DNA from 4 places in the Floccifex sp. genome. Region 1 is predicted to be linked to each of the others. Evidence: a T-box and tRNA genes for the amino acid it is inferred to sense, from the RefSeq annotation. Region 1 holds a T-box; the other regions hold tRNA genes.
What was found. A T-box is a leader RNA that pairs with one kind of tRNA and senses whether it is charged. The one in region 1 lies ahead of leuS (leucine--tRNA ligase), so its partner is inferred to be a tRNA-Leu.

Region 1 (7,487 bases):
TGTTGATTGTGTGTATGTTTTCTATTCCTATTCAAAAACCCAAAAGTTCATTGACAATGTTTATGAAACAAATGATGGCTTATTCTATAACAATGCAACAAAAAGCATTTGAAACAAAACAAGAAGTAAATGTGACTATCAACAAACATAATGCGCTTTTTGATGAGTATAGTGTAGATTATCCTTCTAATATTTCGTGTACACCAGTTTCGTTTCATTACAATGAAAATGGAAATATATCAAAAGCTTTAACGTTATCGTGTTATGAAGAAAATAAACAAATGAAATTAATTTATCAATTAGGTTCGGGAAGAGTACGATATGAATAATGGTTTTAGCTTAAATGAGGCATTATTGTCTTTATTTATTGTTACGATTTGTGCGCAACTCATTTTGTCTTGTGTACATGTTTTGAAGCAACAAGAGGATTTAATAATTAATGAAAAAATCGAAAAGAAATGGTTTTACACTGATTGATTCTTTGCTTTCGTTATTGATAGTTGCGATTGTATCTTTGTTGTGTATTATGATGTTAGATGTGACTAAAAAAATCTTGATATTTGATTCATCACATCAAAATCAATATGCTATTTTACAATTGCGTCAAAAATGTGCGATTAGTTCTGATGTATATGTTGATGAGGGGCGTTTACATTTGATTGAAAATCATAAAGAAATATATTTAGAATATGATAATCATCGTCTAGTACAAAGAGATGGATATGTAATTTGGATGGAACATATAGAAGATGCTTATTTTTATGAAATTGATCATCAAATTTATTTAAGGTGGATTTATGATGAAAAAGAATATAATTCACAAATCAGTTAATGGATATTCTTTATATATGTCATTAATTGTATTATTTCTGTTGATACAGTGTGTTAGTTATATAAGTGTTTTGTGCATGCAATCTGTAGAACTCATGAAGTGCAATAAACAATCAATGATTGATTTGGCAATTATTTCTCATGCTAAAGCAATTATAGAAAATAATACAATGATAAGAGAATGTAATTTTGATTCCAGTCAATTAATTTTAAAAAAAGAAGTAGAAGTAAATGATAAGAAAACAATTTTAAAAGATTGTGATACTTATATTCAGTGTATATATGAAGGATTAGAATACCATATATATTACGACGAAATGTCAATTTCTGGTCTTGAAATCTTTAAAATCGTTGACTAGTAAAAAAAAAACGGTAAAATGGTACATGTAGACGATGAATTAGAGTAGTAAACATGAAATCTGCTTAGAGAGACAATGGTTGGTGGAAATTGTACAGAGGAAATGTTGAACTTGCTAAGGAGTTGGTAAGTAATGTTACCCGTAATTCTTGCGATAAAAGAATAAAAGTGTTCCAATCGGAAAACTAAGGTGGTACCGCGTTTATAACGTCCTTAGATAGGGCGTTTTTTTATTTAGGAGGAAACATGTATAATCATCAAGAAATTGAAAAAAAATGGCAGAAATACTGGGAAGATAATGAAACATTTAAAACAGATGTATGGGATTTTAGTAAGCCTAAATTCTATGCATTAGATATGTTCCCTTATCCTTCTGGGGTTGGACTTCATGCCGGGCATCCAGAAGGATATACAGCAACGGATATTGTTTCTCGTATGAAACGTATGCAAGGATATAATGTATTGCATCCTATGGGATATGATTCTTTTGGACTGCCAGCTGAACAATACGCTGTTCAAACAGGAAATAATCCTAACGGATTCACACAAGAAAATATTGAATACTTTACTAAACAATTAAAAGAATTAGGATTTGATTACGACTGGAGTCGTATGATTGCCACAAGTGATCCTGAATTTTATCATTGGACACAATGGATTTTCAAACAATTATACGAAGATGGATATGCTAAATATGTTGATATGCCTGTAAACTGGTGTGAAGAATTAGGAACTGTTTTATCCAATGATGAAGTAATCGATGGAAAGAGTGAACGTGGAGGATATCCAGTTGTTCGTAAAAATATGAAACAACTATGTATTGATCAACCAGCATTTGCCGAAAGATTGTTAGAAGGTCTTGATGAAATTGACTGGCCTGAATCAACAAAAGAAATGCAAAGAAATTGGATTGGTCGTTCTACAGGGGTTGAAGTTGAATTCCAAATTGTTGGCGGAGGAAAATTCTCAATCTTTACGACTTGTATTGAAACAATTTATGGTATTACTTTCATGGTTCTAGCACCAGATGGTGATTTAGTTCAAGAATTAATGCCTCGTATCAAAAACCAAGAAGAAGTAAAAGCATATATTCAAGAAACAATTTCAAAATCAGATATGGACCGTACTGAATTAAATAAAGGTAAATCTGGTTGTCGTTTGGAAGGAATTAAGGCAATTAACCCAGTAAATGGTAGAGAAGTTGAAGTATTTATTGGTGACTTTGTTTTGGCAAACTATGGTACTGGAGCTGTTATGGCTGTTCCATGTCATGATCAACGTGACTTTGAATATGCTGTTGCTCACAATATTGATATGATTCAAGTTATTGAAGGTAGAGATGTGAGTGAATGTGCTTTCGAAAAACAAGACTATCTTGGAAAAGGTTGTAAATTAATTAATTCAGAAGAATTCACTGGCTTAACTGTTGAAGAAGCTAAAGTTGCAATTACTAAAAAATTAGTTGATATGGGTATAGCCAAAGAAACAGTTAATTATCGTTTCCGTGAATGGATTTTTGCTCGTCAACGTTATTGGGGTGAACCAGTTCCTATTGTTCATTTAGATAATGGGGAAGATATGGTTCTTTCAGATGACGAATTACCATTAATTTTACCAGAACTTGAAGATTATAAAGGACACAATGGACAAGCACCTTTAGAAAACGCAACAGAATGGAAAGATTATAATAAAGATGGAATTCATGGTAAACGTGAAACTAGTACTATGCCTGGAAGTGCAGGAAGTAGTTGGTATTATTTACGTTATATTGATCCACATAATGATGAAGAATTCGCAAATTATGAATTATTAAAACACTGGATGCCAGTTGATTTATATGTTGGTGGACCAGAACATGCTGTAGGTCACTTGATGTATGCTCGAATCTGGAATAATTATTTGTATGACAAAGGATTGTCTCCAGTTAAAGAACCATTTAAAAAATTAGTTCACCAAGGAATGATTTTGGGTGAAAATGGTATCAAAATGGGTAAACGTTACCCTGAATACGTAGTTAATCCTAGTGACATTGTAAAAGAATACGGTGCAGATACACTTCGTTTATATGAAATGTTCATGGGGCCTCTTGAAGCAAGTAAACCATGGAATTCTAAAGGTGTTGAAGGTGCCAAAAAATGGTTGGAACGTGTTTATCGTTTATTTATCGAAAGTGGTAAAGTTGTAGATACAAATTCACATGAATTAGATCGAATCTATAACCAAACAGTTAAGAAAGTCACAAATGACTTTGAAACATTAGGATTTAATACAGCTATTAGTCAAATGATGGTATTCATTAATGAATGTTATAAAGTCGAAACTGTATATAAACCATATGCGGAAGGTTTAATTAAAATGTTAAGTTGTATTTGTCCTCATATTGGTGAAGAAATGTGGAACTTGTTAGGACATGATGATACAATCGCATATGAACCATGGCCTACTTATGATGAATCAAAATTACAATCAAGTACATTTACTTGTGTTGTTCAAGTTAATGGAAAAGTTCGTGGTAAATTTGATGCGGATGTAGGAACAGAAGAAGAACAATTAAAAGAACAAGCTTTATCAATTGAAGCGGTAAAAAAACAAATTGAAGGAAAAACAATTCGTAAAATTATCGTGGTAAAAGGAAAAATTGTTAATATTGTCGCAAATTAGGTGTTATTTTAACACCTTTTTTTCAAAAATGAATTATACTTTATTTAATGTAGATTGGTAGGTTATATATGTATTTAAAACCCATTGATGCAAACTTATATGAATCCTGTTTAGAAAAATATCCATTTCAGAATTATGAACAATCAATATATGCAGCAAATAAATTAATCGACGAAGGATATGCTATTGAGTATTTAGGATATTTTAATCAAGAAGAATGTTTAGCATGTTGTATGATTGCAACTTTGCCTATTATGAAAGTGTTTAAATCAGCTTGGATTCCTAAAGGAATGGTAATTGATTATACCGATAAAGCTTTGTTGCAATCATTCACAAGGGCTTTAAAGAGTTATTTGTATGATTTAAAAGTTATTTATTTAGAAATAGATCCTATGATTTATTCTCAACAACGAGATAAAGATGGAACTGTTGTGCCTAATGGATTAAATAATTTTGAAATGATTGATAATTTGATTTCATGTGGCTTTGAAAAACAAGAAGACAGCTCTCATTTTATTTCGGGTATTGATTTAACTTATCGAACTTCTGATGAAATATACGAAGAATTTTCTAATTCAACTTGTCAAAATATTCAAATGGCAAAAGCCATGGGAATTAAGGTTAAAGAAATATCGAATGAAGATGTGAACTGGGAAGAAGTTGAACACATGAATAGATTTTTTAACAATCAAATTCATGTATTGGTTAGTTATAAAGTTGATGAAGATACGCAACAAGAGATTTATTTAGATTATTTTTGCTTTATTGAATATGGAAAAGAAATTGTATACATAGCCAGTAAAAATAATGATTTTTATAGTAAATACGCGATTCATTGGTACATGATCCAACAAGCTATCCATAGTGGATATTACTTCTATAGTTTTAATGAATTAAATCCTGTTTTTCAACAAGGAAAAGACGGATATGATGATTTTGATTTTACAAGAGGTTTCAATGCGGTTGTGTATGAATTGATGGGAAATTATATTTTACCTGTAAATAGATCTCTATATAGCATGTATAAAAAATAAAAAAATTGTTTTATTTTTCATAGATTATACGGTATAATCCATTTAAAGCGAAAAGAAGAAAAGAAATTAGAACTTCATTTATTAGAGAAAAGCTGGTTGGTGAAAAGCTTTATTTGAATCTATAAGATACAGCTTCTTGCTTCATTTGACGTAACACCTGCGTTAAAGGTTAAAGTGCTCTGAAAAGAGAAGTAAGGTGGTACCGCGTATATTACGTCCTTATATAGGACGTTTTTTTTATTTAGGAGGAATTTATGAATTTTTTTGAAGAATTAAAGTGGCGTGGATTAATTAATGATGTAACAAGCCCAGAAGTTGAAGATGTTATTAATAATCAAAGTGTTACATTCTATATTGGAACCGATCCAACTGCTGATAGTCTACATATCGGACACTATTCATCTTTATTAATGGCTAAGCGTTTGGAACAACATGGTCATCATCCTATTATGTTAGTTGGAGGGGCAACTGGATTTATCGGGGACCCTAAAGCAACAGGGGAAAGAAATATGTTAACTCCAGAAGTATTGAAACATAATTTTGATGCATTACATGAACAAATTTCTCGTTTATGGGGATTTGAAATGGTTAACAACTTAGATTGGACAGGAAATTTATCTGTTATTGATTTTTTAAGAGATTATGGAAAATTCTTTAATGTTAATTATATGTTAAACAAGGAAACTGTTAAAAAACGTTTGGATTCTGGTATTAGTTATACTGAATTTTCTTATATGATTTTGCAATCATTAGATTTCTTAACTTTATATCAAACAAAGAATTGTGTTTTACAAATTGGTGGACAAGATCAGTGGGGAAATATTACGAGTGGTCTAGAATTAATTCGTAAAAAATGTGGAGCGGATGTTAAATGTTATGGGTTGACAATGCCATTAATCACAAAAGCCGATGGAACTAAATTTGGTAAGAGTGAATCAGGAACTGTTTGGCTAGATGCTAAGAAAACAAGTCCATATGAATTATACCAATTCTTATTCAACACGGAAGATGCAAAAGTGATTGAATATTTGAAAAAATTAACTTTCTTAAGTGTTGATGAAATCAATGCCTTAGAGGAATCATTAAAAACAGAACCTCATAAACGTTTGGCTCAAAAAGCATTAGCAGAAGAAGTTGTACGTGATCTTCATGGTCAAGAAGAATTGGATTCTGCTTTAAGAATCACAAATGCTTTATTTAAAGGACAATTACAAGATTTAGATGAAAAAGAACGTAAATCAGCTGTTAAAAACATGGATAAAATTGAATGTGAAGCTGGTTTAAACCTAGTTGATTTCTTAATCACAACAAAGATTGCTTCTTCTAAACGTGAAGCAAGAGAATGGATCAATGGAAATTCAATTGCTATCAATGGTGAAAAAGTAAAAGATGTGGATTATGTTGTTTCGATGGAATCTTGTTACGTAGATAACATGGTAATTGTACGTAGAGGAAAGAAAAATAACTATTGTGTTGTTTTAAAATAATAGAAGTTCAGTCAGTGAGATATTTAATCTCACTGATTTTTTTACATTGTTTATGTTATTTTATACATATATAGTCATAAATTATAATATTTCTAACCCTAAAAAATTAATGATATAGTTTATTTAATGAATAATATATCGGAGGTTTTTCTATGAGAAAACTATGTGTTAAGTGTTGGGAAAAAGATGGACCTAAAAAATATGAGATTTATATAAATGGAGTGAAAAAAGGAGAATTAGGACCTTTTTCGGAATGTATTGTGGAAATTTCTACTCAATCTTCAAAGTTAACAATTGTTCCTTCAAGTATGCAAGGAGCAACTGTTATGATTCCTGATGGAGAAAATGATTTAATCGCCCATGTAAGGATACCTTTATTTAATCTCAAATCGACATTTCTTTATATTACGTTTGCCGAATATCCAGTGAAAGAACCTTTAGAGGGAGATTCACTTGCACATTTTGATTATATTAATGACCTTGTTTTCGACTATTTTGAAACAGGATCAGAAACAATAGGTGATGAATTACAAGAATTATATAAAGTCACAGAAAAATATTATCAGCAAAATATTGACCAATATGACATAGTACGCGCGTTACATGCTTGTAGTTTAGCTTTGCGATATATAAATGAACCTCATTTTATTCCTTCTAAGGCTAGTTATTATGTCGATATTGCCCAATCTTTTTTTGAAGATTGGTTACATTCCTCTAATATTGATGATCAAAAAATGGCTGAGTTCTTTTTATTTCGTGTTTATGAAGTGAGAGCGGTTCTTGGTTATTTTAGTTCAGATAATATAGAACGTATTAAATGCCAAGATTGGATAGAGAAGGCTAAAGAGATTGGTGAGATAGATAATAATTGTATTGGTTATTTAGATGCCATACTTTTGTATTGGCATACTTCACCGTTAAAGAGCGAGGATCAAATAACAATAAATCGTATGTTTGAACATTTAAAGAAAATGGATGCAACGTTTGATGAGCCTGTTATATTCCCGTTTGAGGAAAATATTCTCTGTGAAGCTTATTCTATATATAAACTGTTTTACACAGATGAAAAATATGCACAGTGTGTATCTATTCCTCTAAACCCTAAATATGCTGCTC
Region 2 (7,487 bases), on a different contig from region 1:
GCCGACTATAGGACTTGAACCTACGACCTACGCGTTACGAGTGCGTTGCACTACCAACTGTGCTAAGTCGGCATAAAGGATTGTATCATACAATCCTTATTCTTGAATTTGAGCTTTTAACGAATCAATCTGTGATTGCAATGAATTAATTGTTTGTTGCGTTTGCGTAATCACACTATTATTCGTATCAATTTGACTTTGGATATCAGCTACATCCAAATTATTTGTTTTCGCATATGCCAAATCAGATTCTAATGAATCTGCATATGTTTCCAATTCTTGAAGATTTGCCTTTTCACTATCTAATTGTTCTTGTAAAGAAGCAATTTGAGCTTCATTTCTTTGTTTTAAGATTTCGAAGTATTCTGAATACAATGAAGTATATGATTTTGTACAATAAGTACGAGCAACATCATCAATTTTCTTTTGAAGAACAGAATTTAAATCATCATATGTTGCTTTATAGTTGATAACACCTAATTTTTGTTCATCACTGTAACTGTCCCATGCTTCTAAATATGCTTTTAAAGACTGGTATCCCTCATTCGATTCATCTTCTAATTCTTGTTTTAACTTTTCAAGTTCAGAAATCAAACTTGTATATGTTTTTCCAACATGGTCTTTATCTTTAAAATAAGCATTCAATTCATCTTTTTGTTTATCTAATAACCCATCATAATCATCTTGCATATCAAGCAACTCAAGTTTTTCTGAATCAGACATCATATCAAATTCATCAGCATAATCTACTAAACGATTATAGGCATCAATTTGTTCTTGGGAAGCAACATTTTGAGGATCATATACATAAATTTTATAAGCATATCCTCCCATCAGACAAACACCTAAAACAACTAAACACATAATGATTTTGGTTGTTTTTGAAATTCTACTTTTCTTTTTTTCTTTTGGTTTATCTTCATCTTGTTTTACAACTTCTTCTTTTTCAGGTTCTTCCTGTTCTTTTATTTTTTCTTCAACTTGATTATTTACATCTGAATTCAAAATATCTTGAACTGCCTTTAAAGAAGCATCCTCATCTTTTTTAAACAAATTTTCCGTTAATTTTGGATCCAATGTTTTGTCTAATTCTTCTTTTAAAGAATACTCTTTTTCTTCTTCTTGAATTGTTTTTTGTCCTCGCTCTTTACGAAGCATGTCCAATGCTGATGACATTGTTTCTTCTTTTTTTAATCGTTCCAATTCCGACATTGGTTTAGGACTCGCATCTTCTTCTAAATCTTTATATATAGCCATTTCGGTCTTCTTATCAAGTAGTGCTTTGGCGAAATCATCTATTTCTTCATATTCTTGCTTTTTTCTTCCAGCTCTTTTCACTTTGATTCCCCCTTAGAATATATTATACAAAAAAATAAAAAAATTTGAAGGGATAGTGCTTAATTATTGAAAACAATTTGTTTTTTAACTATAATTTAAGCATGACTGAAGATGAATTAATTAAAGAATTGGCTGAGCCAATCATAAAACAAATTGAAAAAATTGCACAAGAACATGGAAGTGAACTACCTGCCATTCCTCGTGTTGAATTTGTAGTAGATCCAAATAGTCTACCTAAAACAATTGAAGGTGTCGAAATCACTTCTGATTTGCTAAAGAAGCTGCAAGAATATCTTGAAGATGAAATCGAAATGATTTGTGCACCAACAATTTTACATTAATGCTTGCATCCCTTTTAATTTGTGATATAATTATTAGGCATCCGGGTGTGGTGAAATTGGCAGACACGCTAGACTTAGGATCTAGTGCCTAAAGCGTGCAGGTTCGAGTCCTGTCACCCGGACCATTTAAAAAAATTAGCTCTTACTTATGTAAGAGCTTTTTTATTTCCTCATTTATATATATTCCAAATTGTTCATGCCCCTTTTGACTGAAATGAATACCATCATATGCCATATCTACTTTTATACTTGGAATACAAGGTACTCCCAATTTCTGATATAGATCATTTAATGCAATGCATTTTTCTTTAAATTCTTTCATTTCAATAATTACAGGACAAATAATTACTGCTTTCCCATTCACATTTGACAAAAAATCTTTCATTTCTTTTATGATTGTACTGACACTAAAATTTTGTAAAATATCATTAGTTCCTAGCATTATAAATACGGAATCATATGCATTTGGAATGAAATTTACGATATCAAAAACGCGTTGCCCATTTACGCCTGCATTTTCAAAAGTACATCCTTCGATATTTAAGTAATCTGTCCAAACTTTAGCATATCTTCTTCCTAAATAATCCGATGGATCAAATCTATATGTATTGGAATCTCCTATTATAATATATTTCATAAATTTAAAATTTTAGGTACAGAAACGCAATTCACACCTAATCGTTGTATTCCCAGGTCAATTAATTCTAAAAAATGCTCGCGTGTTCGAATACAACCGCTTCCTTTCACTTTAATTTTTCCTTGAACTTCATCCATCATTATTTGAATTACTTCATTCGTAGCTCCAACATTTTCATGCCCCGTTAAAAAGCCTGTACTTGTCTTAATCCAATCGGCATTTCCATTTATAACGGCATGACATGCCTTGCGAATTTCTTGTTCAGTTAGTGCATCTGTTTCAATGATCACTTTTAATTCTTTATTCTTTTTGTGACATACATCTGCTACAGCTTGAATTTCTTTTGTGACTTGATCATATTTACCAGATCGTATTAACCCATAATTGCAAACCATATCCACTTCTCCCACATCTTCATATTCTAATACGATTTTTGCTTGAGCAACCTTAGAAGCAAGCGAACTTGTCCCAAATGGAAAATCACACGTTGGTCCTAGTTTAGTTTTTGTTCCTTTCACTAGCGGTGCACATAAATCCATATAAGCTGGATTGATACAAATTTGTGCAACGCCTAATTCAACTCCTTTTTTACACAAATCATAAATTTCATCGAGTGTATATTCAGGTTTCAATACACTATAGTCAATATAGCGAGCCAATTGTTCTTGACTCATATCTTGTGCTTTCATATGTTTTCCTCACTTTATATTGTCATCATATCACAAAAAAAGAGAATCACATCTATTGATTTATGATTCTCAATTTATTATTTAATTTAGTATAAACACGCTCGATCATCCATTGTTCATTTGAACAAGTCAAAACATCTTCTAAAGAAAACCATCGCACATCTTTATTCTCACAAGGATTACACTGAAGTTTTTGCGATTCACTTGCTTGTAGTAAATAAGTTATATTTAAATGAAGGTGACTAGAAACATATTGATTATTTTTTAAATGTCCATCAACTGTTAGTACCTCAATAGAAAATATTTCATTTCTTAAGGGTTCAACCGATTTCAATCCACTTTCTTCTTTAACTTCTTTAATTGCGACTTCTAGACAATTTTCATTGCCATCGTTATGACCACCTAGCCATGCCCATGAATCATAAATATTGTGATAAGCCATTAAAACTTTATTCCTATGTTCATTCACAACCCAGGCACTGCTAGTAATATGACACAATTCATTTGTTCTATAAAAAATATCATTTTGATTTTTTAAACAAGACAATATAATTTTCTTGTCTTTTTGTTCTTGTTCATTGTACGGCTCATAAAGCGATAATTCACTTACTAAATCCATATTAACCAACAGTTACCTTTTCTTGTGGAAGCTTAGAATATGATTTAACTTTTGAAACTGTCGCATAAATGAAAGTTAATCCTCCTACTCTTCCTAAATACATCAAAATAATCAAAATAATATGACTTGCACTTGATAAAGAAGCTGTAATTCCCATTGACAAACCAACAGTACCCACAGCCGATGCACTTTCAAACAGGCAATCTAATATTGGTAAATTTTCAATAACACTGATTGCGATTCCACCTGTTAAAAATAAAAATAAATACATCATAAAAATCGCAAGAGCATTTAGTACAATTTCATCAATAATACGACGTTTAAAGACGGTAACATCATGTCGTTTAAAGAAAATCGCAAAACTAGCTAAAACAACGATTGAAAATGTTGTGACTTTCATTCCTCCAGCAGTCGAGCCTGTTGCCCCTCCAATAAGCATCATAATGATCATAATCAAACGACTCGCTTCACTCATTCCATTAAAGTCGACAGTATTAAATCCTGCTGTACGAAGCGTTACAGATTGAAACATGGAAACCCAAAATCGTTGTCCAACTGTTAAATCTTTAAATTCATGGAAAAAGAAAAATAAAAAAGGAGCAACCAATAATATCGCTGTTGTCGTTAAAACAAGTTTTGATTGTAACGAATATTTTGAAAATTTAAACTTATGACTTTGAAAATCTCTCCATGTGATAAAGCCAATTCCACCAATTATAATTAACAAACAAATCACAATGTTTATTAATGGATTGTATGCATACATGCTTAATGAAGAAGGCGTATTAGGTGTAGAAATTATATCAAACCCCGCATTACAGAAAGCCGATACAGAATGGAAAAGAGCATACCATATTCCTTTTAAAACACCATAATCAGGAATAAACTGAAAACAAAGTAGGATCATTCCAATGAATTCAATCACAAAGATACCTTTCACAAAAAATTTAGAATATCGAATAATTCCACCTACATATGGAGCCGATACAGATTCTTGCATTAAAGAACGTGAGGTAATTCCTATTTTTTTGCCAGATACAATCCCAATTAATATAGCCAATGTGATAACTCCCATACCACCAATTTGAATCAAGCACATGATGACAAAGTGTCCAAACATTGTCCATGCCGTTGCTGTATTATTAACTACCAATCCAGTAACACATGTTGCACTTGTAGCAGTAAATAGTGCATCCAGAAATGAAACACCGTTTGTTGAAGAAATAGGAAGCATCAATAACAGCGTTCCTGTTAAAATCACAAAAAGAAATCCAAAAATAATGATTCTTGAAGCTGTCAGCGACTTCTTAAATTTTAGCAATTTACTCATTTTAAAACCTCTGAATAAACACGAAGAGCATTTTTGTAAAATATCTTTTCAACTTCTTCGTTAGTAAAATTCGCATCGTATAGCGCTTGTTCTAGTAATGGCATTTGCGATGCATCCCCAATTTCACATTCACAATTGATGCCGTCAAAATCTGTTCCTAAAGCGATAACATCAATTCCAGCTAAATCTTTAATATATTTAATTTGGTCTACCATAGCTTCAATTCGACTTGGTCCATTAGGTTTATCATGAAGTTCAAGGAAATCACCACAGAAATTCAATCCCATTACTCCTCCTCTTTCTTTCAAAGCTAAAATCATATCATCTGATAAATTACGAGCAACCGGACACATAGCTCGTGCATTGGAATGAGATGCGACGAATGGTTTAGTAGTATGATCGTATACATCCCAGAATCCCGCATCATTTAAATGTGAAACATCAATAATCATTCCTAGTTTTTCCATTTCAGCTATATATTCCATTCCAAATGGCGTTAATCCATTAACACTGTCTACTCTTTGAAGTAAATTAGGTACATTCGAATCTAAAAAATCAGGGTTCATCAATAAATTAGGATATCCAATTCCATTTTCATAATTCCATGTTAAGGCAATCATACGAACACCCATACGATAATAATTTCTTAGCATTGCTAAATCATTAAAAACAACACCACCATCTTCAAGTGTTAATAAAGATGAAATTTTACCTTCTTTTTCATTTTTTAAAATATCTTCATAACAATATACAGGTGCAATGTATTGACTATTTTGTTCAAGCATTCGACAATACATATCATATAATCGCATCGTTTCGTGTTCTGCTATTTCATTTTTCTTTTGATCTGTGAATAAAGCAAAATTTTGAAGAAGATAATTTCCTTTCTTCATTTTTTCAATATCAATTGAACATTTATTTTTATAAAGTGAAACATTTTCGTGACGATCTTCTGAATCAAGTAAAGATAGAATCGTATCACAATGCATATCTAAAACTTTCATATAAATTCTCCTCGTCATACATTGTAGCATTAAAAAAAAAGAGTTCAATTGCTGAACTCTATTTTACTAATAATTCACAGATTTTTCTTGAATATGAAATTGGATCACTAATCGCAAATCCTTCAATTAAACAAGCTTGGCTATATAATACATCAGCCACTTCTTTAACTTTATCTTTGTCTGTTTCATATAAACTCTTTAATTTTTCGAAAATTGGATGATTTGGATTAATTTCCAAAATACGTTCTGCTTTAATTGGCATAGGATTGTCTGGCATATTGTTAAATACACGTTCCATTTCAAATGACACACCTTCACCTGCACTTAAACATACTGGATCATCAATCAATCGAGAAGATAAACGAACTTCTGATACTTCTGGTAAACTTTCTTTCATAAAGTCTAATAATTCTTTATTTTCTTCTGAAGTTTTATTTAATGCTTCTTTTTCTTCATCAGAATCTAAGTCTAAGTCACCTTGAGCTGCGTTCTTAAATCCTTTTTCGCGATAATTCATTAATGATTGCATTACGAATTCATCAACGTTTTCTGTTAAATATAAAACTTCATATCCTTTTGATTTTAGTGTTTGTACAACTGGCAATTTATCCATTAACTCTAAATCTGTACCCGATACATAATAAATATCTTTTTGGTCTTCTTTCATACGTTGTACATATTCATTTAAAGTTACTAATTTATTTTCATTTGATGAATGGAACAATAATAAGTCTTGTAGCTTATCTTTATCTCTTCCATAATTGTTGTAGCAACCAAATTTCAAGTTAATACCAAAGTTATTCCAGAAAATTTCATATTGATCACGTTCTTTTGTTAACATATTTGTTAATTCAGATAAAATTTTCTTTTCAATACGTCCAGCAATTACTTTTAATTGATGATCGTGTTGCAACAATTCACGCGAAATGTTTAATGATAAATCTTGTGAATCAACTAACCCTTTCACAAAGCGTAAATAATCTGGTAATAATTCTTCAGTATGATCCATAATGAATACACCACGGCAATATAATTGTAATCCACGTTTATAATCCGCATTATAAAATCCTTGTGGAACTCGACTTGGAATATACAACAAAGCATTAAAGCTTACGTTTCCTTCTACATTAAAGTGAATTGTTCTAAAAGGATCAGAGTAATCATAGAAATGATCTTTATAAAATTGATTATATTCTTCTTGTGTAATTTGTGATTTATTACGTTTCCATAATGGAACCATTGAATTTAAGACTTGATCTTCTTGAATTGTTTCATATTCTGGATTTTCACTATCCTCAGTTCCTTCTTTCATTTTTGTTGTTTCAACTAACATGTGAATTGGATAACGAATGTAATCTGAATATTTCTTAATTAAATCTTTAATCTTATAAGTTTCTAAATATTGAGAATAATCATCTTGGTCTGTATCCTCTTTTAATGACAATACAATTGTTGTTCCATGTGTATCTCTTTGACCTGGATTAATTTCATATCCATTTACACCATCACTTGTCCATTGACATGCATCA
Region 3 (7,487 bases), on a different contig from region 1:
CCATCACTAATCGCGTCCGCTTCACATTCCAATGCATTTGATAAGAAACGGTCAATTAAAATAGGACGATCTGGTGTTACTCCAACAGCAGCTGCCATATATTCTTTTAAATCATTGTCATCATAGACAACTTCCATTCCTCTTCCACCAAGTACATATGAAGGACGAACCATCAATGGATAACCAATTCGTTTTGAAATTGCTAATGCTTCTTCAACATTAACAGCCATTCCTGATTCAGGCATTGGAATACCTAATTTTTCCATCATACCATTGAATAAATCACGATCTTCGGCCATATCGATTGTTTCTGGTGTTGTACCAAGAATATTTACTCCATTTTTCTTTAGATCATTTGCTAAATTCAATGGTGTTTGACCACCGAATTGAGCTATAACACCTAATGGCTTTTCTTTTTCATGAATACTCAATACATCTTCAAGTGTTAAAGGTTCAAAATACAATTTGTCTGATGTGTCATAGTCAGTAGACACTGTTTCAGGGTTACAGTTGACAATAATTGTTTCAAATCCTAATTTCTTTAACGACAAGGCTGCGTGTACACAACAATAGTCAAATTCAATTCCTTGTCCAATACGGTTTGGACCACCACCTAAAATCATAACTTTAGGTTTATCTGACACTACATCATGGTCTTCGGCATTATATGTAGAATAGTAGTATGCATTATCTTTTGTACCTGAAACGTGTACTGGTTGCCAAGTTTGAACAATTCCATTTTCAATTCTTTGTTTACGAATTGAGTCTTCTGATACATTTAAAATTTGTGATAAGTATTTATCCGAGAATCCATTTTGTTTAGCGTGACGCAATACATCAACTGGAAGTTGATCATATTTTACAAGTTCTTGTTCTTCATCAACTAATTCTTTCATTTGTTCAATGAAATATGGCTTAATCTTAGTTAAATTATGTAATTCTTCAACTGTAGCACCTTTACGTAATGCTTCATACATAACGAATTGGCGATGACTAGTAGGTACATGAAGTTCATTTAATAATTCTTCTTTCGTATAAGAATCATATTGTTTAAAATGTCCTAGACCATAGCATCCAGTTTCAAGTGAACGAATTGCTTTTTGGAAAGCTTCTTTATATGTTTTTCCAATAGCCATTACTTCACCAACCGCACGCATTTGCGTTCCTAATTCATCTTTGGCTCCTTTGAACTTTTCAAAAGCCCAACGTGCAAATTTGATTACTACATAATCTCCATCAGGTACATATTTATCTAATGTACCATATTTACCACATTCAATTTCATCTAAAGTTAAACCAGCTGCTAACATACTTGAAACAAGTGCAATTGGGAATCCAGTTGCTTTAGAAGCAAGTGCAGATGATCTTGATGTACGTGGATTGATTTCAATAACACAAATTCGATCTGTTTTTGGATCATGTGCAAATTGAACGTTTGTACCACCAATGACATTAATGGATTCAACAATACGGAAGGCCATATCTTTTAAGCGGTCTTGTACTTCTTGTGAAATAGTCAACATTGGAGCAGAGCAAAATGAATCTCCAGTATGAACACCCATTGGATCAATGTTTTCAATAAAACAAATAGTGATCATGTTGTTCTTCGCATCGCGTACTACTTCAACTTCTAATTCTTCCCAACCAAGAATTGATTCTTCAATAAGACATTCATGAACTAAACTTGCTTGTAGACCACGGGCAACAACAGTTTTAAGCTCTTCAACGTTATAAACAAGGCCACCTCCGGCTCCTCCCATTGTATAAGCAGGACGAATAACGACTGGATATCCAAGTTTAGAAGCAATTTCAACTGCTTGATCAACGGTATTCGCAATCTCTGAACGTGCCATTTCAATTCCTAAAGCATCCATAGATTGTTTAAACGCAAGACGGTCTTCACCTTTTTCAATGGCATCAACTTTAACACCAAGAACTTCTACATCATACTTTTCTAAAACACCTGCTTGACTTAATTCTGAACACAAGTTCAAAGCAGATTGTCCTCCTAAGTTAGGAAGCAAAGCATCTGGTCTTTCTTTTTCGATAATTTGTGTTAATCGATCTACATTTAATGGTTCAATATAAGTCACATCGGCAGTATCTGGATCTGTCATAATTGTAGCAGGATTGGAATTCACTAAAACAATTTCATATCCCAATTTTTTTAGTGCTTTACAAGCTTGCGTACCTGAGTAGTCAAATTCTGCTGCCTGTCCAATAATTACAGGTCCAGAACCAATAACTAAAATTTTGTTTATGTCTTCTCTTTTTGGCATACTTAATCTCCTATTTATTTACTTATATTATACAGAAAACAGAACAAAACTAAAAAAAAATTTATTAAAATTTTATTTGCTTTTAAAAAATAATTAGTATATACTATTAAAGTCAGTTGGGGTCGTGGCGGAATAGGCAGACGCAACGGACTTAAAATCCGTTGGTGGTAACACCGTGAGGGTTCAAGTCCCTCCGTCCCCACCATTTTGATTGAAACAAGCGAAAGCTTGTTTTTTATTTTATTAAATTATTTTCAATTTATATTTGCAATTCTAAAATAATCATGTATAATGATTAAGTCAGTTGGGGTCGTGGCGGAATAGGCAGACGCAACGGACTTAAAATCCGTTGGTGGTAACACCGTGAGGGTTCAAGTCCCTCCGTCCCCACCATTTTGATCAGAACAAGCGAAAGCTTGTTTTTTTATTTATATACAAAAAAATTGAAGCTATTTCACTTCAATTTTTGCATTTCGAATATGTTTTAAATATTTATCAACATCTTTGATTTGATAATCTTCTAAAATTTGATTTAACGCTGAAACTAAATCTTTAATCGTTTCCGTTAATTTTTCTATAATATTCGATTGTTTATTTTTTAAATAAGCAATATATAAAGCCTCTAATATCGCAATAATCCCAATTGCCATCATAAAATCACTTCCTTAACAATTCTGTAATTACATTCCAATCTTGTTCAACTTCTTGTTCTGATTTATTTTTTGTTTCTCCCAAAAAAGGTGTGAACCCCATTCGATTCAATAATTTAATTTCTTCCAAGGCCTGCGTATTCACTTTCGCACATAAAGGATATCTTGTTTTCATACGATCAAATTGTTTACAAATACGTGAAACCATTGCCCTTCCAATTCCCTTATGTTGATGTGCTTCTTTAACAGCCACAAAAGCCAAATACAAACACGCGTCTTCATCTTGGCAAAGACTTGCACAAGCAACAAGTTCATGTTGATATTCTACTAGTACACAATGTTCTTTAAATATCGTTCTTTGTGCTTGCATAATTTGATCTATATTAAAATTTACATTTAGTTCATCAAGTAATTTTTGTACTTTATCTTGATGTTGGTTTGTAAAAGAAACATATTGATACCCTTCAGGAAGATTCATTTCTTTTAAAATTGTTTTTTTAGGAATAATCATTTCTGCATCTATTGAAGGAATAGCTAAATTTACTTTTGACATACATGCCTCCTATGACTGAAAGTATACTAAACTTTTATAAAAAAGCAAATTTTCGTTTCTTTTAAATGTTATAACATTTTCTTGCTTTTTTTATTTTTTTGTCTTAAAATAACCACGGAGGCTAAAACATATGAATAAAAAAGAACTTGCAAAATATTTTGATCACACTTATTTAAAACCATATGCGACAAATGCAGATTTAAAAAAATTATGTGATGAAGCTAAAGAAATTGGTGCATGTATGGTAGCTATCAATACAACATGGACTAAGTTTTGTAAAGAACAATTAAAAGATACAGACATTCATGTCGGAGCAGCTATTTCCTTTCCTTTAGGACAAGCAGGTTTAGCAAGTAAGATAGCGGAAACCAAAATTGCCATTGCTAATGGTGCAGATGAAATAGACTATGTCATTGATATTGGCCAAGCTAAAATGGGTAATTGGAATTATATCAAAGAAGAAATGGAAGCCATTGTTAGTATTTGTAAAGAACACAATGTGATTAGTAAAGTAATATTTGAGAATTGCTACTTAACAAAAGAAGAAATTCGTCAAGTTGCCTTAATCGCCAAAGAAGTACGTCCTGATTTCATTAAAACATCTACAGGATTTGGAACAAGTGGTGCAACTGTTGAAGATGTAAAATTAATGGTTGAAACAGTAGAAGGACAAGTCAAAGTAAAAGCTGCCGGAGGAATCCGTGACTGGGCTACATGTAAAGCAATGATTGAAGCTGGGGCTAGTCGCATTGGTACTTCAAGTAGTCTTGTGATTTTAGAACAATTTGAAAAGGAGAATCAACAATGAAACCTTTGCTTTTAGAACCAATTCCAGATTATACAATTTGGGGTGATAATCATATTTCTAAAGCACGTGGATATGATAAAAATTATGGAACATGGTGGGAAGTCTCAGCACATCCTTATTGTACAAATAAAATTCGAAATTTAGAAAACACGACTCTTCAACAAGTAATCGACAATGACCCAGATAACATTCTAGGTCATGGATATACTCTACATGAAATGCTTCGTGTTGCGTATTTAGACGCCAAAGATGCGCTAAGCATTCAATGTCATCCATATGATGAATATGCTCTTAAAACAAGTAACGACTATGGAAAACACGAAAGTTGGTATATAGTCGATGCCCTTCCTGGTGCAACATTAGTAGCTGGTACCAAAACAAATGATAAAGAAGTCATTCGTAATGCTGTTGAAAATGGAACGCTTGAACAATATCTAAATTATATTCCTGTAAAAAAAGGTGATTATGTCATTATTCCAATGGGAATGCTTCATGCTTTAGGAAAAGGAATCTGGGCAATTGAAGTTGGTACTAATTCCAATACAACATATCGTTTCTACGATTATAATCGTAAAGATGCCAATGGAAATGGACGTCCTTTACATTTAAAAGAATCATTTGATGTTACAGATTTTAACTTACAACCTACTTTTGTGCCTGCTAATAATAAAACACATCAATTAGGTGATACACCTTATTATATTGTTGATGAATTATATCTTGAATCCGATACCGTCATCGAAACAAAAGACTCTTATTTTTTATTGTCTAATATGGGAGATGATGCGATAATTATGTGGGAAAATGAAACAATTGTTTTACCTAAATATGATTCTATGTTTGTTCCATATAATGCCAAACAAATCACGATTAAACAAGGATCCCATTTACTTTATTCTCGCCCTAAGAAAGGAACACTATGAAAACAATTTTAGTTACTGGTAGTAATGGTTATTTAGCTAGTTTTGTTATGAAAGAGCATCCTGAATTCAATTACATTAAAATGACTCGTAAAGATGCCGATTTTTCGAATCCAGATCAAGTTGAAGCATTTTTAAAGACAGTACAATTCGATGTTTGTTTTCATACAGCTGCAAACGCAACGACTGCCCTATGCGAAGAAAATCCTGAATTAGCTCATAAAATTAATGATGAATCAACTCAAAAGATCATCGATGCTTGTAAACAAAACAATGCTCGTTTAATTTTTAGTGGAACTGAACAATCATTTAACGGAAAAGAAAATAGAGGTCCATTTAAAGAAGATGAACCTTTAAAAGCTGTTACTGTATATGGTCAAAATAAACTTGAATGTGAACAACTTATTCAATCACAATTAGATGACTATTTAATTTTACGATATTCATGGCAAATGGGTTTATCTCAACCTGGTTTAAAAGCTAGTCCAAACATAATAAAAAATGTAATGGATGCACTAATTAAAGGTTGTCCAACTAAATTTACAGTCAATGAAAAACGTTGTTTAACCTATGCCAAACATATTGCTAGTCAATTTGATAAGATTATGAAACTTCCAACAGGTGTTTATCATTGTGCAAGTTCAAATTCTCTTTCAACTTATGAATCAGCAAAATATATTGCCAAAAAATTGAATTGTTCACAAGAAACAATTGATAAAATCATTTTACCAAACAATGATCGATACACGGATCGTTTCCGAGACTATCGCCTAGATAATACAAAAATTCAATCATATGGTATTGTGTTTGGAACGTTTGAAGAAGATGTCGATGCAATTTTAAAAGATTATGGATGGTGCAAATAATGAATTTACAAGATGTTACTAGAAAATATTACACAGAACAAAACTATAACTGTTCAGAAACTTTATTACATGCATGTAATGAATATTATGGCTTAAATCTTAAAGAAGACGATATGAAACTAGTTTCTGGTTTTGGTGGAGGTATGTTTGTTGGTTCTACGTGTGGAGCCCTTATTGGATGCGTTGCTGCTCTTTCCAAAAAAATCATTGAAACAAAAGCTCATGAACAAATTGATACAATCCGTCCTGCTATTCAAAAATGCGTTATTAATTTCAAAAAAGAATTAAACGCTACGAATTGTAGTGAAATTAAACCTCATTTTCATTCAAAAGAAACAGGATGTCTTAATACTTGTTTACATGCTGCTAAGGCCATGGAACAGACAATGGATGAATTAGGAATTAAGAGTGCTTTATAGTAAGCGCTCTTTTTTTATTTGTGATACAATAGCTCTATGAAATATAAAAGAATATTTACAATTGTTATTGATTCATTTGGTGTAGGAGCTATGTACAATGCAAAAGAATATGGAGATGAAGGAACAAATACTTTTGCCCACATAGATCAGAACATGAATCCATTTATGATTCCAAATTTAATGAAACTTGGTCTTGGACAAATCCAAAAATCTGTCCATGCCCAAATCGATGAACATCCAATGGGATATTATGGAAAAATGAATGAGCTTAGTGTCGGAAAAGACACTATGACTGGTCATTGGGAAATGATGGGATTGCACATAACAGAGCCGTTTATTACTTTCGAGCACTTCCCTGATGAATTAATACATGAACTTGAAACCAAAACAGGTCACATTGTCATTGGAAATAAGGCAAGTAGTGGTACTCAAATTTTGGAAGAACTTGCAGATGAAGAAATCAATTCAAATTCAAAGAAAATGATTGTTTATACTTCTGCTGATTCCGTTCTACAAATTTGTGGAAATGAACAAACAATGGGATTAGATGAATTATATCGTTGTTGTCAAATAGCACGAGATATCACAATGAAACCAGAATGGAAAGTAGGTCGTATTATTGCTCGTCCTTATGTAAAAGAAAATGGAAAATTCATTCGTACCAGCAATCGACATGACTATGCTTTAAGTCCAATTGGAAAAACCGCATTAGATGTATTAAAAGAAAATGATTTTGATGTTATTGGTATTGGTAAAATCAACGATATTTTTAATGGACATGGCATTAGCGAAAGTTTACATTCTAATTCTTCTGTTCATGGTATGGAACAAACCCTTGAAATTATGAAAAAAGATTTTACTGGTCTTTGTTTTGTGAACTTAGTTGATTTCGATGCTAAATGGGGTCATAGACGTAATCCAATTGGTTATGGTAAAGAATTAGAGTCTTTTGATGTTTTATTGGGACAAGTTTTAAATGATCTTCGTGATGA
Region 4 (3,053 bases), on a different contig from region 1:
TGGTTGGTTTATCTCCAACTGAATTAATGCCATGCCCGGCACACAAAATAGAAACCAGTCTTTAATAAAGGACTGGTTATTATCGTTTTGAATCAAACACTTTATATATTAAATAAAGACCAATTATTCCACAAATAATTTGTGAACAATAAAAAGCATGTAACATTATTTCTGACCAATAATTAGGAAATCCCCACAATTTTCCGGTGTAAATAAAAGGAAAAAAGACTATAATGAGTCCAATTATAATTTTGATTTTCTTATCTGTATCCATAACGATATCCACTCCTAATTATATAATCATAATAACTTGTTGTCGTTGAACAATTAAAGTTTACGCTTGTGACTTCATCTATACCAATATTGACTGTAACACCTGTTGTAGTGGTTCCATTATTATATAAACTACCATAGACATAGTAATAATATCGTCGATCTCCTTGTAGATTAATTTGCACTGTGCCACCAAACTGTTTCATTTGTGGACCGTTATTCGTTTCAATATTAATTATAATTATTTCTTGAATATGTCTTTGCGAAGTTGTGCCTGCATAAGAATAATAAACAAATAATTTAGCTGGATAACTATAATTATAAGAATTCACATAAATACGATCTTCCCAATAACTTAAAGCTCTGACTTGATTTAGTGCTTGTTGATATGTTTCTTGATTGATTCCATACGTTAGTTCATTATTATTTTTTAAATGTGATGAAACCAAAAATTCTTCTGCTTCATCTAAACTACACTCATTGATATCCGATATTTTATTTATTATTTCTTCGTAGCTTACTTTTCTTCCGTTTGCTTGATGATCAATAATGAATTCATTCGCTTTTATATTTATAGAGAAAAAAGATAAACAAAGAACGAAACATACTAAATAGTTTAATAGCTTTTTCATAAGCATTTTCCTTTCTAGCCATTTTGATTAAAAAATCTATAATAAACTAGAATGGCCTAAATTTTTTTATTATAGATATATAAATTCACTTCCCATCTCAATCAATATCCTTTCCTATTTATAATTTTATATTACTTAAAAAATATAAAAAAACATTCTTATAATTACAGTTTATACATGATATAATAACATTTGTAAGAGATAACTATGTTATCTTTTTTTATTTATAATTCTTTTCAAAATAAAAAAAGAATTAGATTCATTTCTAATTCTCAAATACAATGGTGCAGGAAATGGGACTTGAACCCACACGGATTGCTCCACTACCGTCTGAAGATAGCGTGTCTGCCATTCCACCACTCCTGCAACTATTATTCATTATATCACAAAAAGGACCAATAATAAGATTGGTATCTTATTATTAGCCCCCTTTCCTATAAAATTAATAATTAGAATAATCCCGTGATTTTTCCGTTTTCATCAATATCCATATTTAATGCACTTGGCACTTTAGGAAGACCAGGCATTGTCAATACTTTACCTGTTAAGGCAACAATGAAACCAGCTCCTAATGAAGGACGAAGTTCACGTACCGTGATTCTAAATCCTGTTGGACGTCCCATGATTTTTCCATCATCTGTTAATGACATTTGTGTTTTAGCCATACATACAGGAAGTTTATCCCATCCTTGAGCTTTGAATTTTTCTAATTGTTCTTTCGCTTCATCCGTAAAATCTACTCCATCAGCTCCATATACTTTCTTGGCAATAGTTTCAATTTTTTCTTCAATAGATTGATCTAAATCATATAAAGGTTTGAAGTTATTTTCTTGATCACATGCCGCAATAACTTTTTGCGCTAAATCAATAGCTCCATCCCCTCCTTTTGCCCATACTTGTGATAAAGACATAGGATGATTGTGTTCTGTACACCAATTTTCTAAGGCTTCAACTTCAGCTTTTGTATCTGTGGCAAATTCATTAATCGCAACAACATATGGTAAACCAAATTGTTGAACCGTATCAATGTGTTTCGCTAAGTTTTCACAACCTTTTAATAAAGCTTCTACATTTTCTTCTTTTAAGTCTTCATAGCTTACTCCACCATGTTGTTTTAAAGCACGAATTGTGGCAACAATAACTACAGCATTTGGATGTAAGTTTGCATAACGACACTTAATGTCTAAGAATTTTTCTGCTCCTAAATCAGCACCGAAACCAGCTTCAGTAACTGTATAATCCGATAAACGAAGCGCTGCTTTAGTGGCAATGACACTATTACATCCATGGGCAATATTGGCAAATGGTCCACCATGAATTAATACAGGATTATGTTCAAGTGTTTGAACAACATTAGGAAGGATGGCATCTTTCATTACCATGGCAAGAGCTCCTTCAATTTTTAAATCACGAACATAAACTGGTTTTTCATCATATGTATATGCCACTAACATATTTCCAAAACGTTTCTTTAAATCCATTAAATCATCAGCCAAACATAAAGAAGCCATAATTTCTGATGCGACAGTGATATTGAATCCATCTTTTCTTTCTACACCATTGACTTTAGCACCTTGCCCAATGGTAATATCACGTAAAGTACGATCGTTCATGTCTAAACAACGTTTGAAAGTAATGGTTTCCGGATTAATATTTAATTCATTTCCTTGGTAAATGTGATTATCCAAGATAGCACTGACTAAGTTATTAGCACATGTAATGGCGTGCATATCCCCTGTAAAATGTAAGTTGATATCTTCCATAGGAACAACTTGCGCATATCCTCCTCCAGTAGCTCCTCCTTTAAGACCAAAAACAGGACCTAATGAAGGTTCACGAAGTGCCATCATCGTACGTTTTCCTAATTTATTTAAGGCATCTCCTAATCCAACGGTTGTTGTGGATTTTCCTTCTCCAGCTTTTGTTGGATTAATTGCAGTAACTAAAATTAGTTTTCCCATTTTATTGTTTTCAATTTGTTTTAAATAATCAAAAGACAATTTTGCTTTATATTTTCCATAGTGTTCTAACTGATCTTCTGGAATTCCTACTTTAGCTGCTACTTTTTCAATTGGTTCCATCACACATTCTTGTGCAATCTCTAAATCACTTTTTGCCATGTTTTTTCTCCTTTTAAAAAAAAGGGCA

Region 2: it has a tRNA-Leu gene. The T-box ahead of leuS (leucine--tRNA ligase) is inferred to sense a tRNA for this amino acid. The anticodon was not compared.
Region 3: it has a tRNA-Leu gene. The T-box ahead of leuS (leucine--tRNA ligase) is inferred to sense a tRNA for this amino acid. The anticodon was not compared.
Region 4: it has a tRNA-Leu gene. The T-box ahead of leuS (leucine--tRNA ligase) is inferred to sense a tRNA for this amino acid. The anticodon was not compared.

Annotation. Positions count from the first base shown of each region.
Region 1 covers NZ_JBJEEX010000006.1:5,359-12,845, forward strand. The annotation lists gene comGD (competence type IV pilus minor pilin ComGD) at 1-329, shown strand, start outside; gene ACI313_RS00325 (competence type IV pilus minor pilin ComGF) at 440-832, shown strand; gene ACI313_RS00330 (hypothetical protein) at 801-1,190, shown strand; T-box leader at 1,216-1,407, shown strand; gene leuS (leucine--tRNA ligase) at 1,436-3,850, shown strand; gene ACI313_RS00340 (lipid II:glycine glycyltransferase FemX) at 3,919-4,884, shown strand; gene tyrS (tyrosine--tRNA ligase) at 5,139-6,371, shown strand; gene ACI313_RS00350 (hypothetical protein) at 6,524-7,487, shown strand, end outside.
Region 2 covers NZ_JBJEEX010000113.1:18,133-25,619, forward strand. The annotation lists tRNA gene ACI313_RS06590 (tRNA-Thr) at 1-72, opposite strand, end outside; gene ACI313_RS06595 (hypothetical protein) at 97-1,338, opposite strand; gene ACI313_RS06600 (hypothetical protein) at 1,440-1,679, shown strand; tRNA gene ACI313_RS06605 (tRNA-Leu) at 1,721-1,804, shown strand; gene ACI313_RS06610 (SGNH/GDSL hydrolase family protein) at 1,822-2,316, opposite strand; gene deoC (deoxyribose-phosphate aldolase) at 2,313-3,005, opposite strand; gene ACI313_RS06620 (NUDIX hydrolase) at 3,058-3,624, opposite strand; gene ACI313_RS06625 (TrkH family potassium uptake protein) at 3,626-4,954, opposite strand; gene ACI313_RS06630 (dipeptidase) at 4,951-5,958, opposite strand; gene htpG (molecular chaperone HtpG) at 6,017-7,487, opposite strand, start outside.
Region 3 covers NZ_JBJEEX010000127.1:10,000-17,486, reverse strand. The annotation lists gene carB (carbamoyl-phosphate synthase large subunit) at 1-2,279, opposite strand, end outside; tRNA gene ACI313_RS08415 (tRNA-Leu) at 2,398-2,484, shown strand; tRNA gene ACI313_RS08410 (tRNA-Leu) at 2,586-2,672, shown strand; gene ACI313_RS08405 (hypothetical protein) at 2,729-2,932, opposite strand; gene ACI313_RS08400 (GNAT family N-acetyltransferase) at 2,937-3,482, opposite strand; gene deoC (deoxyribose-phosphate aldolase) at 3,613-4,290, shown strand; gene ACI313_RS08390 (class I mannose-6-phosphate isomerase) at 4,287-5,213, shown strand; gene ACI313_RS08385 (SDR family oxidoreductase) at 5,210-6,076, shown strand; gene ACI313_RS08380 (C-GCAxxG-C-C family protein) at 6,076-6,495, shown strand; gene ACI313_RS08375 (phosphopentomutase) at 6,532-7,487, shown strand, end outside.
Region 4 covers NZ_JBJEEX010000119.1:5-3,057, forward strand. The annotation lists gene ACI313_RS07490 (hypothetical protein) at 261-905, opposite strand; tRNA gene ACI313_RS07495 (tRNA-Leu) at 1,188-1,271, opposite strand; gene ACI313_RS07500 (formate--tetrahydrofolate ligase) at 1,355-3,025, opposite strand.